2 regions of the Streptomyces solicamelliae genome follow, and region 2 is predicted to be linked to the other one. Evidence: riboswitches for the same ligand, from Rfam matches in the RefSeq annotation. Region 2 holds a riboswitch; the other holds the start of a gene.

The links. Region 2 has a riboswitch for S-adenosylmethionine ahead of ABZO31_RS08445 (aminotransferase class V-fold PLP-dependent enzyme). Riboswitches for the same ligand answer to the same signal wherever they lie in the genome.
Region 1: it holds a riboswitch for S-adenosylmethionine, as region 2 does, so the genes downstream of both, thrC (threonine synthase) here and ABZO31_RS08445 (aminotransferase class V-fold PLP-dependent enzyme) in region 2, are expected to answer to the same signal.

What each region holds. Positions count from the first base shown of each region.
Region 1 covers NZ_CP160404.1:3,243,633-3,250,739, reverse strand. The annotation lists gene ABZO31_RS14960 (immune inhibitor A domain-containing protein) at 1-1,524, opposite strand, end outside; gene ABZO31_RS14955 (alpha,alpha-trehalose-phosphate synthase (UDP-forming)) at 1,734-3,107, opposite strand; gene ABZO31_RS14950 (hypothetical protein) at 3,172-3,327, opposite strand; gene ABZO31_RS14945 (glucosyl-3-phosphoglycerate synthase) at 3,381-4,331, opposite strand; SAM riboswitch class I at 4,478-4,626, shown strand; gene thrC (threonine synthase) at 4,644-5,933, shown strand; gene ABZO31_RS14935 (MoaD/ThiS family protein) at 5,964-6,239, shown strand; gene ABZO31_RS14930 (cold-shock protein) at 6,655-6,858, shown strand.
Region 2 covers NZ_CP160404.1:1,821,799-1,828,905, reverse strand. The annotation lists gene ABZO31_RS08465 (c-type cytochrome) at 1-79, shown strand, start outside; gene ABZO31_RS08460 (ubiquinol-cytochrome c reductase iron-sulfur subunit) at 76-1,128, shown strand; gene ABZO31_RS08455 (cytochrome b) at 1,125-2,750, shown strand; gene trpD (anthranilate phosphoribosyltransferase) at 2,881-3,945, shown strand; SAM riboswitch class IV at 4,023-4,139, shown strand; gene ABZO31_RS08445 (aminotransferase class V-fold PLP-dependent enzyme) at 4,326-5,705, shown strand; gene ABZO31_RS08440 (Lrp/AsnC family transcriptional regulator) at 5,767-6,048, opposite strand; gene ABZO31_RS08435 (rhomboid family intramembrane serine protease) at 6,045-6,767, opposite strand; gene ABZO31_RS08430 (hypothetical protein) at 6,944-7,107, shown strand, end outside.

The DNA.
Region 1 (7,107 bases), 1.4 Mb from region 2:
CAGGGTCGTCCACTTGCCGGCCGAGGAGCCGTCGACAGCAGCGCCGGCGCGCTGCCAGTTCGCGCCGCCGTCGAGGGAGTACTCGGCGAACAGGTAGTCGTAGTCGGCCTCGATCTCGTGCCAGGCCCTGGCCTGGACGGTGATCCTGGAGGCGGCCGGGACGGAGCGGGTCAGGGACTGGTTGAGGCCGTCCGCGGAGCCGGTCCACCAGGCGTGCGAGCCGGAGGAGGGGGTCGTGTACGTGGTGCTGGTGGTCTTGTCGGGCAGGGCGACGCGGACCGCCTGCTCCTTGCCGTCGGTCTGGAACTGGGCCGGGTTGAGCGTGTACGTGCCCGTCGTTCCGAGCGGCGCGTCGGCGTAGTCCAGCCAGCCGAGGAACAGCTTCTCCTCGGCGCCCATCAGGCCCGGGTGGGTGCCGATGCCCTCGTTCGCGGTCGCGCCGTGGCCGAGCCAGGAGCCGGAGCTCATCAGGGTCCAGAAGGCGGTGGAGTTCTCGCCGCCGCCCGTGTCGTAGTAGTCGGGCAGGCCGAGGTCGTGGCCGAACTCGTGGCAGAAGACGCCGAGTCCGCCGTTCTCGCCCTCGGTGGTGTAGTCGCCGAGCCAGTACTTCGACTGGCCGATGCGGGCGCCGCCGGCCTTGTTCTGGGTGCCGGACACGTCGGGGCCGGTCAGGCCGTAGTCGTCGCCGTTGACGTACCAGCGGTGCGACCAGATGGCGTCCTCGCCCTGGGCGCCGCCGCCGGCGTCCTCGCCCATGCCGGCGTGCACGGCCTGGAAGTGGTCGATGTAGCCGTCGGACTCGTCGAAGTTCCCGTCGTGGTCCCAGTCGTTGCGGTCCCAGACGTCGAACTGGGCGAGGTACGCGTCGATCTCGGCGGGCGTCTTGCCGGCCGCGAGCTGGGCGTCCCACCAGGCGTTGCCGGTGTCCTGGACGAAGGCCCAGGAGCCGCCGTTGTCCTCGATCGCGTTGTCGCCGTAGGAGGAGGCGTTGCCGGGGACCTTGACCCAGTCCTCGACGGTGTTGGTGACCGAGTAGCGGCCGCCGGACAGCTCCTCGTAGTACGTCTTCATGGACTCGCCGGAGCCGTTGAAGAGGTTCTCGTAGTAGGACTTCGAGAAGTCGGCGGTCCAGGCGTTGGAGTTGTCCTTCGTCCGGTCCGGCTCCGGGATCGCGTTGTGCGCGGGTCCGGGGACGGTGCCGTACTTGCCGGACGCCTGGTCGCCGAACTCGGAGAGGATGGTGAGGATCTTCTCGGAGCGGACGGTGGTCGTCTCCACGAACTTGCCGGGGGCGACCTCGACGACGCCGTCGGCGTTCGCCCTGGCCTTGCCCTTGGCGACCTTGTCGATCGCCTGCTCGCGCAGTTCGGTGCGCTGCTTGGTGAGCGGTCCGGGGCGGTTGTCGGCGCGGTGGTGCGGTGCGGGGCCCTTGGCTCCCGGCGCGGACGATTCCCAGGTCTCCTGCGCGGCGGCCGGGGTGAGCCCCGCGGCGAGGAGAGCGGTGAGCGCCGACCCTAGGGTCATGCCCACGACAATCTTTCTCACGAGCGTCCCTTCGCATGCATGTGTGTGCCGCATGGTTCGCGTGGTTCCGTTTGAGGCTTACGGATCGCCTGGGGGAACGATCGCGGCAGAGTCTGACACGGGAAGGACCACGAAGAGGAGAGGGCGGAGCCGAAGATTCTGCGGCATCCCCCGTCCGCCGCGCGGCCCTGCGACCGCGCGGGCGGAAGCTACTCCTCCGGCAGCGCCCGCAGAGCCTCCAGCTGCTTGCGGAACCACTGCTGCGGGGGCAACGCGGTCGCCGCGGCGGCCAGCCGCTTGGTGCGCTCGGCCCGCTCCGCCGACGGCATCGACAGGGCCTGATGCAGGGCCTCGGCCGTGGCGGTCACGTCGTACGGGTTCACCGTCAGCGCGTCCTCGCGCAGCTCCTCGTACGCGCCCGCACCGTCCGACAGGACCAGCGCGCAGCCCGCCTCGGAGACCACCGGTATCTCCTTGGCCACCAGGTTCATGCCGTCCCGCACGGGGTTGACCAGGGCCACGTCGGCCATCCGGTACACCGCGAGCGAGCGCGTGAAGTCGTCCCGCACGGAGACCAGCACCGGCTGCCAGTCCGGCGTGCCGAACTCCGCGTTGATCTCCTCCGCCAGCTCCGTCACCGCCGCGGTGTACGAGCGGTACGCCTCCAGGTCCTGCCGCGAGGGGTACGCTGAGGCCAGGTGGACCACCCGGCCGCGCCACTCGGGGTGGACCATCAGCAGCTCCCGGTAGGCCAGCAGGCCGCGCAGGATGTTCTTGGACAGCTCCGTGCGGTCGACCCGCGCGATCGTCCGCCGGCCGCCGGTCTCCTCGCGCAGCCGGGCCAGCCGCTCGTCCACCGCCGGCCGGTACGCCAGCGCCCGCAGATCCTCGCCGTCGACACCGAGCGGGTACACCCGCACCCGGGCCGTGCGCCCCTCGTCGTCGAGGCGCGAGCCCGACACGAACGCCTGCGCCCACGACCAGGTGTGGAACCCCAGCTCGTCCGCCCCGAGCATGCCCCGCACCAGCTCCTCGCGGACGTCCTGCGGCAGCATCCGCAGGGAGTCCGGCGACGCCCACGGCGTGTGCGTGAAGTGGCCGATCCGCAGGTCGGGGCGGAGCTCCCGCAGCTGCCCCGGCACCAGCGCCAGGTGGTAGTCCTGCACCAGCACGCAGGCGCCGTCCTCCGCCGCCTCGGCCAGCGCCTCGGCGAAGGCGCGGTTGTACGCCCGGTACGACGCCCAGCGGCGGCGGAACTCCGCGTCGAAGACGGGCTCGCGCGGCACGTCGTACAGGTGGTGGTGGAGGAACCACAGCACCGAGTTCGCGATCCCGTTGTACGCGTCGTCGTACACGCCCGGGTCGATGTCCAGCATCCGGACGCCCGGCTCCGCGACGCCCCGCCGCACCGCCTCGCGGTCGCCGTCGCCCAGCGCCGCGCAGACCCACAGGCTGTCCTCCGCCGCGACCGCGCTCAGGCCGGACACCAGCCCGCCGCCGCCCCGCCGGGCGTCGAGCGTGCCGTCGTCCCGGCGGACGTAGCTGACCGGACCGCGGTTGGAGGCGACGAGAACAGTGGCCATGTGGCGAACCTAGCCCGTCCCGGAACCGCTCAAACGTACGCCCGGACAGGGTGGCGACAACCCGTCACCGGTCCCGCCGCGCCCGGGCCGCCGCCCGCGCCACGACGCCCGTCGCGCCCAGGGCGAGCAGCAGCCCGCCGAGCAGCCACAGACGCTCCCCGCCGTGCCCGGAGGATGCCGCGCCGAGCAGCTCCCCCTCCAGCGTCACTTCATGGATCAACTGTGTAAATCGCATGAAAACGGAATCTAGTCACCCGGCCGCGCCCGGCCCGGCTACGCCACGCGCCTGCGCGCGTACTCCGCGATCTCCGCCATCGGCGGCCGCTCCTCGGTGTCCACCGGGTACGTCCGCGGCACGAACCCCGCCCCACCGTCCGCGGCCCGCTCGAACTGCGTCAGCTCCGGCCGTACGAGGTGCCCGCGCGACAGCCGCACCTGCGCCGTCCGGTAGATCGCCGCCGCCATCCGGCCCAGCGCCTGACCGCCCTGGTGACGGTGCTTGCGCACCCCCACGTCCACCTGCGCCAGCGCGTCCAGGCCCACCGTGTGCAGCGCGTCCACCAGGAGCCCCAGCTCCACCCCGTACCCCACCGGGAACGGCAGCCGCTCCAGGAGCGTGCGCCGCGCCGCGTACTCGCCGCCCAGCGGCTGCACGAAGCCGGCCAGCTGTGGCCAGTGCAGGTTCAGCAGCGGCCGCGCCACCAGCTCCGTCACCCGGCCGCCCTGGCCGGGAGCGTCGCCCAGCGGCCGGTCGTACATCGCCTTGACGAACTCCACGTCCGGGTCCGTGAGCAGCGGCCCCACGATCCCCGAGACGAAGTCCGCCGAGAAGTCCCGCAGGTCCGCGTCCACGAAACAGACCACGTCACCGCTGGTCGCGAGCAGCGAGCGCCACAGCACCTCGCCCTTGCCCGGCAGCGCCGGGATCCGCGGCAGGACCGCGTCCCGCGCCACCACCCGCGCCCCGGCCGCCGCGGCGACCTCCGCCGTCCGGTCCGTGGACCCGGAGTCCACCACCACCAGCTCGTCGACCAGCGGCACCGCCTCCGACATCAGCTCGCGGCGGATGACCGACACGATGTCGCCGACCGTGGCCTCCTCGTCGAGCGCCGGCAGCACCACGCTCACCGTCGTCCCACGCTTGGCCGCCAGGATCTGCTCCATCGGACGGTCGGCCACCGACCAGGAGCGCCTGCCCAGCCAGCGCTCCACTTCATCCAGCACGTCGGTTACTCCCCAGTTGCTGCGGTCTGTGATCCATCTCGCGGTTCGGACGACTATCTCAACCGCCCGTGCCTTCGGTTACAGTCTTGAACAACGCAGCGGCCCGGTGCATGTCGGGGTCCCGACCGCGTTCCACAATCGAATACCGCTCATCCAGAGGGGCAGAGGGATACGGCCCGTTGAAGCCCCGGCAACCCTCCAGTCGGTTCTCCTGCGCGATCGCGCCGCGAGGCTCCCGGCTAGGGAAGGTGCCAAATCCGTCTCATGGCGAGATGCGCCATGAGGAAGATGAGGAGAAAGGGCCTCGCCTCCATGGCTGTACAGACGGTTGCAACCACCCAGAATTCGGTCGATCTCGGTCCCGCGACCGGCCTCTCCTGCCGCGAGTGCGGCGAGCGGTTCGCGCTCGGCCCGATCTTCGCCTGTGAGCTGTGTTTCGGCCCGCTCGAAGTCGCGTACGACCTTCCCACCGGTGACCCCGAGGCGCTGCGCAAGCAGATCGAGGCCGGCCCCGCCAACATCTGGCGCTACGCCCCGCTGCTGCCCGTCCCGACGGACGTCGCCGTGAAGCCCAATCTGAACCCCGGCTGGACCAAGCTCGTCCAGGCCGACAACCTCGCCGCCGCGCTCGGTGTCGAGCCGGGCAAGCTGTTCGTCAAGGACGACTCCGGAAACCCGACGCACTCCTTCAAGGACCGCGTCGTCGCCCAGGCCCTCGAGGCCGCCCGCGCCTTCGGCTTCACCACCCTGTCCTGCTCCTCCACCGGCAACCTGGCCGGCGCCGTCGGCGCCGCGGCCGCCCGCGCCGGCTTCCGCTCCTGCGTGTTCATCCCGCACGACCTCGAGCAGGGCAAGGTCGTCATGGCCGCGGTCTACGGCGGCGAACTCGTCGGCATCGAGGGCAACTACGACGACGTCAACCGCTTCTGCTCCGAGCTCATCGGCGACCCGCTGGGCGAGGGCTGGGGCTTCGTCAACGTCAACCTGCGGCCGTACTACGCCGAGGGCTCCAAGACCCTCGCGTACGAGATCTGCGAGCAGCTCGGCTGGCAGCTGCCCGACCAGCTGGTCATCCCGATCGCCTCCGGCTCCCAGCTCACCAAGATCGACAAGGGTCTGCAGGAGCTCATCAAGCTCGGCCTCGTCGAGGACAAGCCGTACAAGATCTTCGGCGCCCAGGCCGAGGGCTGCTCCCCGGTCTCCGTCGCCTTCAAGGCCGGCCACGACGTCGTACGGCCCCAGAAGCCGAACACGATCGCCAAGTCCCTCGCCATCGGCAACCCGGCCGACGGCCCGTACGTCCTCGACATCGCCCGCCGCACGGGCGGCGCCGTGGAGGACGTGAACGACGAGCAGGTCGTGGACGCCATCAAGCTGCTCGCCCGCACCGAGGGCATCTTCGCCGAGACCGCGGGCGGCGTGACCGTCGGCGTGACGAAGAAGCTCGTCGAGGCCGGCGTCCTCGACCCCACGCTGACGACGGTGGTCCTCAACACCGGCGACGGCCTCAAGACCCTCGACGCGGTCGCCGAGACCTCTCAGGCCACCGCCGTCATCCGCCCGAGCCTGGACGCGTTCCGCGACGCCGGCCTGGCCCACTGAGCCGACTGAAGCGACGACAAGGGAGAAGCCATGAGCGTCAACGTCCGCATCCCCACCATCCTCCGCACCTACACGGGCGGGCAGTCCGAGGTCCCGGCCGAGGGCACCACCCTGGGTGAGGTCATCGCCGACCTGGAGAAGAACCACACGGGCATCGCCGCCCGCGTCCTCGACGACCAGGGCAAGCTTCGCCGCTTCGTCAACGTGTACGTCAACGACGACGACGTCCGCTTCGAGCAGGGCCTGGAGACGGCGACGCCGGACGGTGCGGGCGTCTCGATCATCCCGGCCGTCGCCGGAGGCTGACCGTCGAGCGCAGTGCCGGCGGCTGCCGAGTTACCCGCGGTATCCGAATTGCCCCTTCTGGTGAAGAACCGGAGGGGGCAATTCTGCATGGTTGAGCGCGGTAGAGTTGGGGAAGTCCCCTCCGCTGCTCGTGCCAGACGCATATGAGAATGCGCCCGCACGCGACAAGAAGCAGCCAAAATACCTGAGCATTGTGTACTTTTTGCGCCCTTTTCCGGGCCTGATTTGCCCCGGAAATCAAGGAAATCTCCGCAATTCTCCTTTACGGCTCGCTCAGATTTCTCGTCCGATTGACCTGTTGCAGAGGGCAGTTGGGCAGATACATTCAGCCGCGGTCGACGCGTTCCGGCGCAGGGTCTGACCCGGGTTCGCGAAGTGCGGATCCGCGCAAGGGCCAGTAATAGGGGAGTTAGGCATGGCTCAGGGCACCGTCAAGTGGTTCAACGCGGAGAAGGGCTACGGCTTCATCGCGGTCGACGGTGGTGCGGATGTTTTCGTCCACTACAGCGCGATTCAGATGGACGGCTACCGCACCCTCGAGGAGGGGCAGCGGGTCGAGTTCGAGATCTCGCAGGGCCAGAAGGGCCCGCAGGCCGACATGGTCAAGCTCGCCGTCTGACTGCGGCGCGATCGGCCACCGACGCACTTCGTTCGAGGGGCCCGCATCCACCTGGATGCGGGCCCCTCGCGCGTGTGCCGGCGCGTGTACCGGACGGCGGCGACAGCGTGCCCGATCCCCGGAAGACGCTTGCGCCCACCCGTCACCCGACCACCACCCCTTGTGCGACGTCCCTTCGGGACGGCCTTGCACTCTCCTGGGTCGAGTGCTAATCATTGGCGTTAGCACTCTCCCAGTGAGAGTGCTTAC
Region 2 (7,107 bases):
CTGGATCTTCGGGCTGGGTGCCCTGATCGCCGTTGCCGTCTGGGTCGCGGCCCACACCGCTAAGGCCAAGAAGTCATGAGTAGCCAAGAGATTCCAGAAGAGAACCTGCCCGCAGCGCAGGACACCGCGCACGGCGCGGTGAAGGTCGCCGACGACCCGTTCGCCGACCCGGGCCTTCCGCCCCACAAGCCGCGCATCCAGGACATCGACGAGCGGGCCGCCCGGCGGTCCGAGCGTGCGGTCGCCTTCATGTTCGTGCTGTCGATGCTGGCCACCGTCGCCTTCATCGCCTCGTACGTGATCTTCCCGGTCGACCAGATCGTCTACATCTGGCCGTTCGGCCGGGTGAGCGCGCTCAACTTCGCGCTCGGCTGGAGCCTCGGCCTCGCCCTGTTCTTCATCGGCGCGGGCGCGGTCCACTGGGCCCGCACCCTGATGTCCGACGTCGAGGTGGCCGACGAGCGCCACCCGATCGCGGCCTCGCCGGAGGACAAGGCGAAGGTCATGGCGGACTTCGCGGCCGGCGCCGACGAGTCCGGCTTCGGCCGTCGCAAGCTGATCCGCAACACCATGTTCGGTGCGCTCACGCTGGTGCCGCTCTCCGGCATCGTGCTGCTGCGCGACATGGGCCCGCTGCCGGAGAAGAAGCTCCGCACCACCCTGTGGGCGAACGGCAAGCAGCTCATCAACATGAACACGCACGAGCCGCTGCGTCCCGAGGACGTCGCGGTCGGTTCGCTGACCTTCGCGATGCCCGAGGGTCTGTCGGAGCACGACCACGACTTCCAGGTCCAGATCGCCAAGGCCGCCCTGATGATCGTCCGGATCCAGCCGGAGGACATCAAGGACCGCCGTGAGCTCGAGTGGTCGCACGAGGGCATCGTCGCCTTCTCGAAGATCTGCACCCACGTGGGCTGCCCGATCTCGCTGTACGAGCAGCAGACGCACCACGTGCTCTGCCCGTGCCACCAGTCCACCTTCGACCTGTCCGACGGCGCCCGCGTCATCTTCGGCCCGGCCGGTCACGCCCTTCCGCAGCTGCGGATCGGTGTGAACGACAAGGGCAACCTCGAGGCGCTCGGCGACTTCGACGAGCCCGTCGGTCCTGCCTTCTGGGAGCGCGGATGAGCACTGTGACGGATACGAAGAAGAAGGCCCCCGCCGGTGAGCGGGTGGCCGACTGGGCCGACGGTCGCCTGGGGATCTACACGCTGGCCAAGGCCAACATGCGGAAGATCTTCCCGGACCACTGGTCCTTCATGCTGGGCGAGATCTGCCTCTACAGCTTCATCATCATCATCCTGACGGGCGTCTATCTGACGCTGTTCTTCCACCCGTCGATGAACGAGGTGGAGTACCACGGCAGCTACGTCCCGCTGCAGGGACAGCTGATGTCCGAGGCGTTCAACTCGACCATGCACATCTCCTTCGATGTGCGCGGTGGTCTGCTCATCCGGCAGATCCACCACTGGGCGGCGCTGATCTTCCTCGCCGGCATGTTCGTGCACATGATGCGCGTGTTCTTCACCGGCGCGTTCCGCAAGCCGCGTGAGATCAACTGGCTGTTCGGCTTCCTGCTGTTCTTCCTGGGCATGTTCACCGGCTTCACCGGTTACTCGCTCCCGGACGACCTGCTCTCCGGCACCGGTGTCCGCTTCATGCAGGGCGCGATCCTGTCGGTGCCGATCGTCGGCACCTACCTGTCGATGTTCCTGTTCGGCGGAGAGTTCCCCGGCGGCGACTTCGTGGCCCGGTTCTACTCGGCCCACGTCCTGCTGCTCCCGGGCATCATGCTCGGCCTGGTGGTCGCGCACCTGATCCTCGTGGTCGTGCACAAGCACACCCACTACGCGGGTCCGGGCCGTACCAACAAGAACGTGGTCGGCATGCCGCTGCTGCCGGTGTACATGGCCAAGGCCGGAGGCTTCTTCTTCCTGGTCTTCGGTGTCATCGCGATCATCGCGGCGATCGCCTCGATCAACCCGATCTGGGCGCTCGGCCCGTACCGGCCGGACCAGGTGTCCACCGGCGCACAGCCCGACTGGTACATGGGCTTCGCCGAGGGTCTGATCCGTGTCATGCCGGGCTGGGAGATCGACTTCGCGGGCCACACGCTGGTCCTCGGCGTGATGATCCCGCTGGCGATCTTCCCGGCGGTCCTCGCGGCCATCGCGGTCTACCCGTTCATCGAGTCCTGGATCACGGGCGACAAGCGCGAGCACCACATCGCGCAGCGCCCGCGCAACGCTCCGACGCGCACCGGCTTCGGTGTCGCCTGGATCACCGCGTACATGGTCATGCTCGTGGGCGGCGGCAACGACATCTGGGCGACGCACTTCAACCTCTCGATCAACTCGATCACCTGGTTCGTGCGGATCGCGTTCTTCGTCGGCCCGGTCATCGCCTTCATCGTGACCAAGCGGATCTGCCTGGGTCTCCAGCGCCGCGACCGCGACAAGGTGCTGCACGGCCGCGAGTCCGGCATCATCAAGCGCCTGCCGCACGGTGAGTTCGTCGAGGTCCACACGCCGCTCAGCCAGGGCGAGCTGCACCTGCTCACCGCGCACGAGCAGCACGAGCCGGCCGAGCTGCCGCCCGCCGTCGACGAGAACGGGGTCGAGCGCAAGATCGGCCGCATGGAGAAGCTGCGGGTCAAGCTCAACAAGGGCTACTACGGCGAGGGCAGCCAGATCGCCAAGCCCACCGCCGAGGAGTACAAGGAGATCCAGAGCGGCCACGGCCACCACTGATCACCTGCACCACCCGACCTGAGGTCGCCACGGCAGGAGCCCCGTCCATTCGCTGGACGGGGCTCTTTGCCGTCCCCGGGGGTCGATAGGGTGGGAGTGGAATTTTCCCGGTACGAGATCAGGAGCGACCATGAGCGCTGTGACCCCCGCTGGAGGCACCACCACGGCGGACCGCTCCTGGCCCGTCGTCCTGAACGGCCTGCTCGACGGCCGCGACCAGAGCGCGGAGGACACCGCCTGGGCCATGGACCGGATCCTGCGCGGCGAGGCCACCGACGCGCAGATCGCCGGCTTCGCGGTCGCGCTGCGCGCCAAGGGCGAGACGGTGGAGGAGATCACCGGACTCGTCCGCACCATGTACGCCCACGCCAACCTGATCGAGGTCCCCGGGCCCTCCGTGGACATCGTCGGCACCGGCGGCGACGGGGCGAAGACGGTCAACATCTCCACCATGTCGGCGATCGTGGTGGCCGGTACCGGCGCCAAGGTCGTCAAGCACGGCAACCGGGCCGCGTCCTCCGCCTCCGGCGCGTCCGACGTCCTGGAGAAGCTCGGCGTCAACCTGGAGCTGACCCCGAAGCGGGTCGCCGAGGTCGCCGAGGAGGCCGGCATCACCTTCTGCTTCGCGGTGAAGTTCCACCCCGCGCTGCGGCACGTCGCCGCGGCCCGCAGGGAACTCGGCATCCGGACCACCTTCAACTTCCTCGGCCCGCTCACCAACCCGGCGCGCGTGGAGGCCCAGGCGACCGGCGTGGCCGACCGGCGGATGGCCCCGATCATGGCCGGAGTCCTGGCCGAACGCGGCTCGTCCGCGCTGGTCTTCCGCGGCGACGACGGCCTGGACGAGCTGACCACCACCGCCACGTCCACGGTGTGGGTGGTCCGCGACGGCGCGGTCCGCGAGGAGTCCTTCGACCCGCGGGACGTCGGCATCGACCTCGTCCCCGTCGAAGCGCTGCGCGGCGCCGACGCCTCGTACAACGCCGACGTCGCCCGTCGGCTGCTGACCGGCGAGACCGGCCCGGTGCGGGACGCCGTCCTGCTCAACTCGGCGGCCGCGCTGGCCGCGCTGAACCCGGGCGAGGGCACCCTTGCGGAGCAATTGCGCGCCGGGATCGAGCAGGCCGCCGAGTCGATCGACTCCGGGGCCGCCCGCCAGGCCCTGGAGCGCTGGATCGCGGTGAGCAACGCGTAGACGCGCCGTCGCGCGGCCCCGTCCGGATGACGGACGGGGTTGCGCGGTACGCGAGCAGTGGCATACGTTCAGCAACAGGTCATGAGTGACAGCCTCGAAGCCCCGGCTGGCTGTCCGGCAACCCTCCGTCCGTGGCGGGGTGCCCCGGGTGAAGACCGGGCCGTGGACAGCAAGGTCCACGGCAAGCGCGGACCCCTGCGCCAACCCTGGGGTCCTGGTCCTCAAGGGAGCAGTCTCGTGAGCAAGCGAATGCGATAGGGCTTCCCGGCCCCTTCTCCGCACCCCCTTATTCCTTTTTCCGTGCGCCTCCGCGGCGACGCGTCGTCCGCGTCGCTCCGTGTCGAGGCGCCGAATTCGCCTGCCTCGTCCGGGAGTTCGCCATGTCTGTTTCCGCCGTCGCCACCACCGCCGCCGCCACCGATGCCGCTGTCCGCGAGCCGCTGCCCGTCCTCGGCCGGGACGTGACCGTTCCGCTCGTCACGGGCGGTGAGGTGGCGTACGCGGCGCTGGACTACGCGGCCAGTGCCCCGGCGCTGCAGCGGGTGTGGGACGACGTGGCGGCGTACGCCCCGTACTACGGCAGCGTGCACCGCGGTGCCGGGTACCTCTCGCAGTTGTCCACCGACCTGTTCGAGAACAGCCGGGCCACGGTGGCGGAGTTCCTGGACTGCCGGGACGGCGACCAGGTCGTCTTCACCCGCTCGACCACCGACTCGCTCAACCTGCTGGCCGCCGTACTCCCCGAGGGCTGCCAGGTGTTCGTCTTCGAGACCGAGCACCACGCCTCCCTGCTGCCCTGGCAGGACGCCCAGGTCACGTACCTGAACGCTCCGCGCACCCCGCAGCAGGCCGTCGACACCCTGGAGCGCGCCCTGGCCGACCGGGATCCTCACGGCCCGGCGCTGGTCTGCGTGACGGGTGCGTCGAACGTGACCGGTGAGCTGTGGCCGGTCCGTGAACTCGCCGCCGCGGCGCACGCGCACGGCGCGCGGATCGTCCTCGACGCCGCGCAGCTGGCCCCCCACCACGCGGTCTCCGTGCGGGAGTCGGACGTGGACTGGGTGGCGTTCTCCGGCCACAAGCTGTACGCGCCGTTCGGCGCCGGCGTCCTGGCCGGCCGGGCCGACTGGCTGCAGGTGGCGGAGCCGTACCTGGCCGGTGGCGGTGCGTCGCGCACGGTGGCCCGGCGTGCCGACGGCGGGGTGCACGTGGAGTGGCACACCACCGCGGCCCGTCATGAGGCCGGCTCGCCCAACGTCATCGGCGTCTACGCCATCGCCGCCGCCTGCAAGGCCCTCACCGAGGCCGGCTTCGACTCCCTCGTCGCCCGTGAGCAGCACCTCATCGACACCGTCCGTGCGGGTCTGGCCGAGGTGCCGGAGGTCAGGGTGCTCTCGCTGTTCGGCGACGACGCGCCCCGCGTCGGGGTCATCTCGTTCGTCGTGGAGGGCTGGAACAGCTCCCACTTCGCCGCCGCGCTCTCCGCCGAGTACGGCATCGGCGTCCGCGACGGCCTCTTCTGCGCCCACCCGCTGGTGCGCACCCTGCTGGGCAGCGACCCGCAGGACGCCGGTGAGTGCGGGGCGCCGGAGGCCGGGCCCGGTGAGCCCTCCCTGAACGCGATCCGGGTGAGCTTCGGGGCCGGTACGCCCGACGAGCACGTCGAGCGGTTCGTCGCGGCCGTGAAGGAGCTGGTCCGGGACGGCGCGCAGTGGAAGTACCGCACGGAGGACGGCCGCTGCGTTCCCGACCGTGGCTGATCGCCCACTCGTACGGGTGAAGGGGGCTCCCTGGCGGGGCCCCCTTCCTCGTGCGACCCGCCTACGACTCCAGGCCGATGGCGAAGGCCGCCTCCAGGTCGTGCTGGGAGTACGTGCGGAACGCGACGTGCGTGTCCGTGGCCTCCACGCCGGGGATCTTGCTGATGCTGCCGGGGATCACGTCCGCCAGATCGTCGTGCCGGGCCACCCGGACCATGGCGATCAGGTCGTAGGTGCCGGTCACCGAGAAGACCTCGCTGACGCTGTCCAGCGCGGCGATCGACTCCGCGATCTCGGGGATGCGGTCCACGCTGGTCTTGATGAGCACGATCGCGGTGATCATGGCTGGCGTTCTCCCTCGGTCGCCGCGGCTGGAGCCTTCACCCTATCTCTCCGCGCGAAGCGCCCCCAGGCGTAGAGGAAGCCCAGCGCGAAGCCCACCACGTGGGCCAGATACGCCACGCCCGGACCGGGCCCGGCGGCGCTGGCCGCGAGCCACTGCAGCACGAACCAGAAGACCAGCACCATCCAGGCGGGGAAGCGCAGCGGCAGGAACAGCAGGAAGGGGAACAGGCTGGTCACCCGGGCCCGCGGGAAGAGGAACAGGAACGCCCCGAGCACCGCCGAGATCGCCCCCGACGCCCCGACCAGGGTCTGCTCGCTGGTCGCGTGGGCGGCCGCGTACGCGAGCAGCGCGAGATAGCCGCAGCCGAGATAGAAGAGCAGGAACTCCAGCCGGCCCATCCGCTCCTCCGCCATCGCGCCGAACACGGAGAGGAAGAGCATGTTGCCGAGCAGATGCAGCCAGCTGCCGTGCACGAACAGCGCGGTCAGCGGGGTGAGCAGGGTGCGCGGCTCGCTGCTCATCAGCTCCGCGGGGACCACGCCCCAGCGGCGGAACCAGTCGCTCTGCGCGGCGAGCAGCCGGTCGCCGGTCCCGTACACCGGATTGAACCCGGAGACCGGGCCGAGCAGGAAGACCAGGCAGCAGACGGCGATCAGGCCGTACGTCATCGCCGGTCCGTGCACCGCGCCGCGTGCCGTCGCCCGCCAGTCGATCATGCACAGATCATGGCGTAAGCGGACCGAGCGGGACAGAGCGCCTCGCCGCGTGGCCCCGGACCCGTGGACGGGACCCGCGTCGGGGGTGCGGGGGAGACTAGGGTGACGGGCAGTACTTCCGCAGTTCGACGGCGCACCGCGGGACCCCTCGAAGGAACAGGAAGAAGGACGGCACCATGACGACGGTTCCCCAGCCGACCGCCGAGACCCGCTGGCGCTGCACGCTCTGCGGCAACCTGACCCGCTTCGACGTGACCCGCTCCTCGAAGGTCGTCGAGTACGTCCATCTGGACCTGGCCGGCGAGCCCACCGTGGAGGAGCGCGAGGTGCTCAGTGAGAC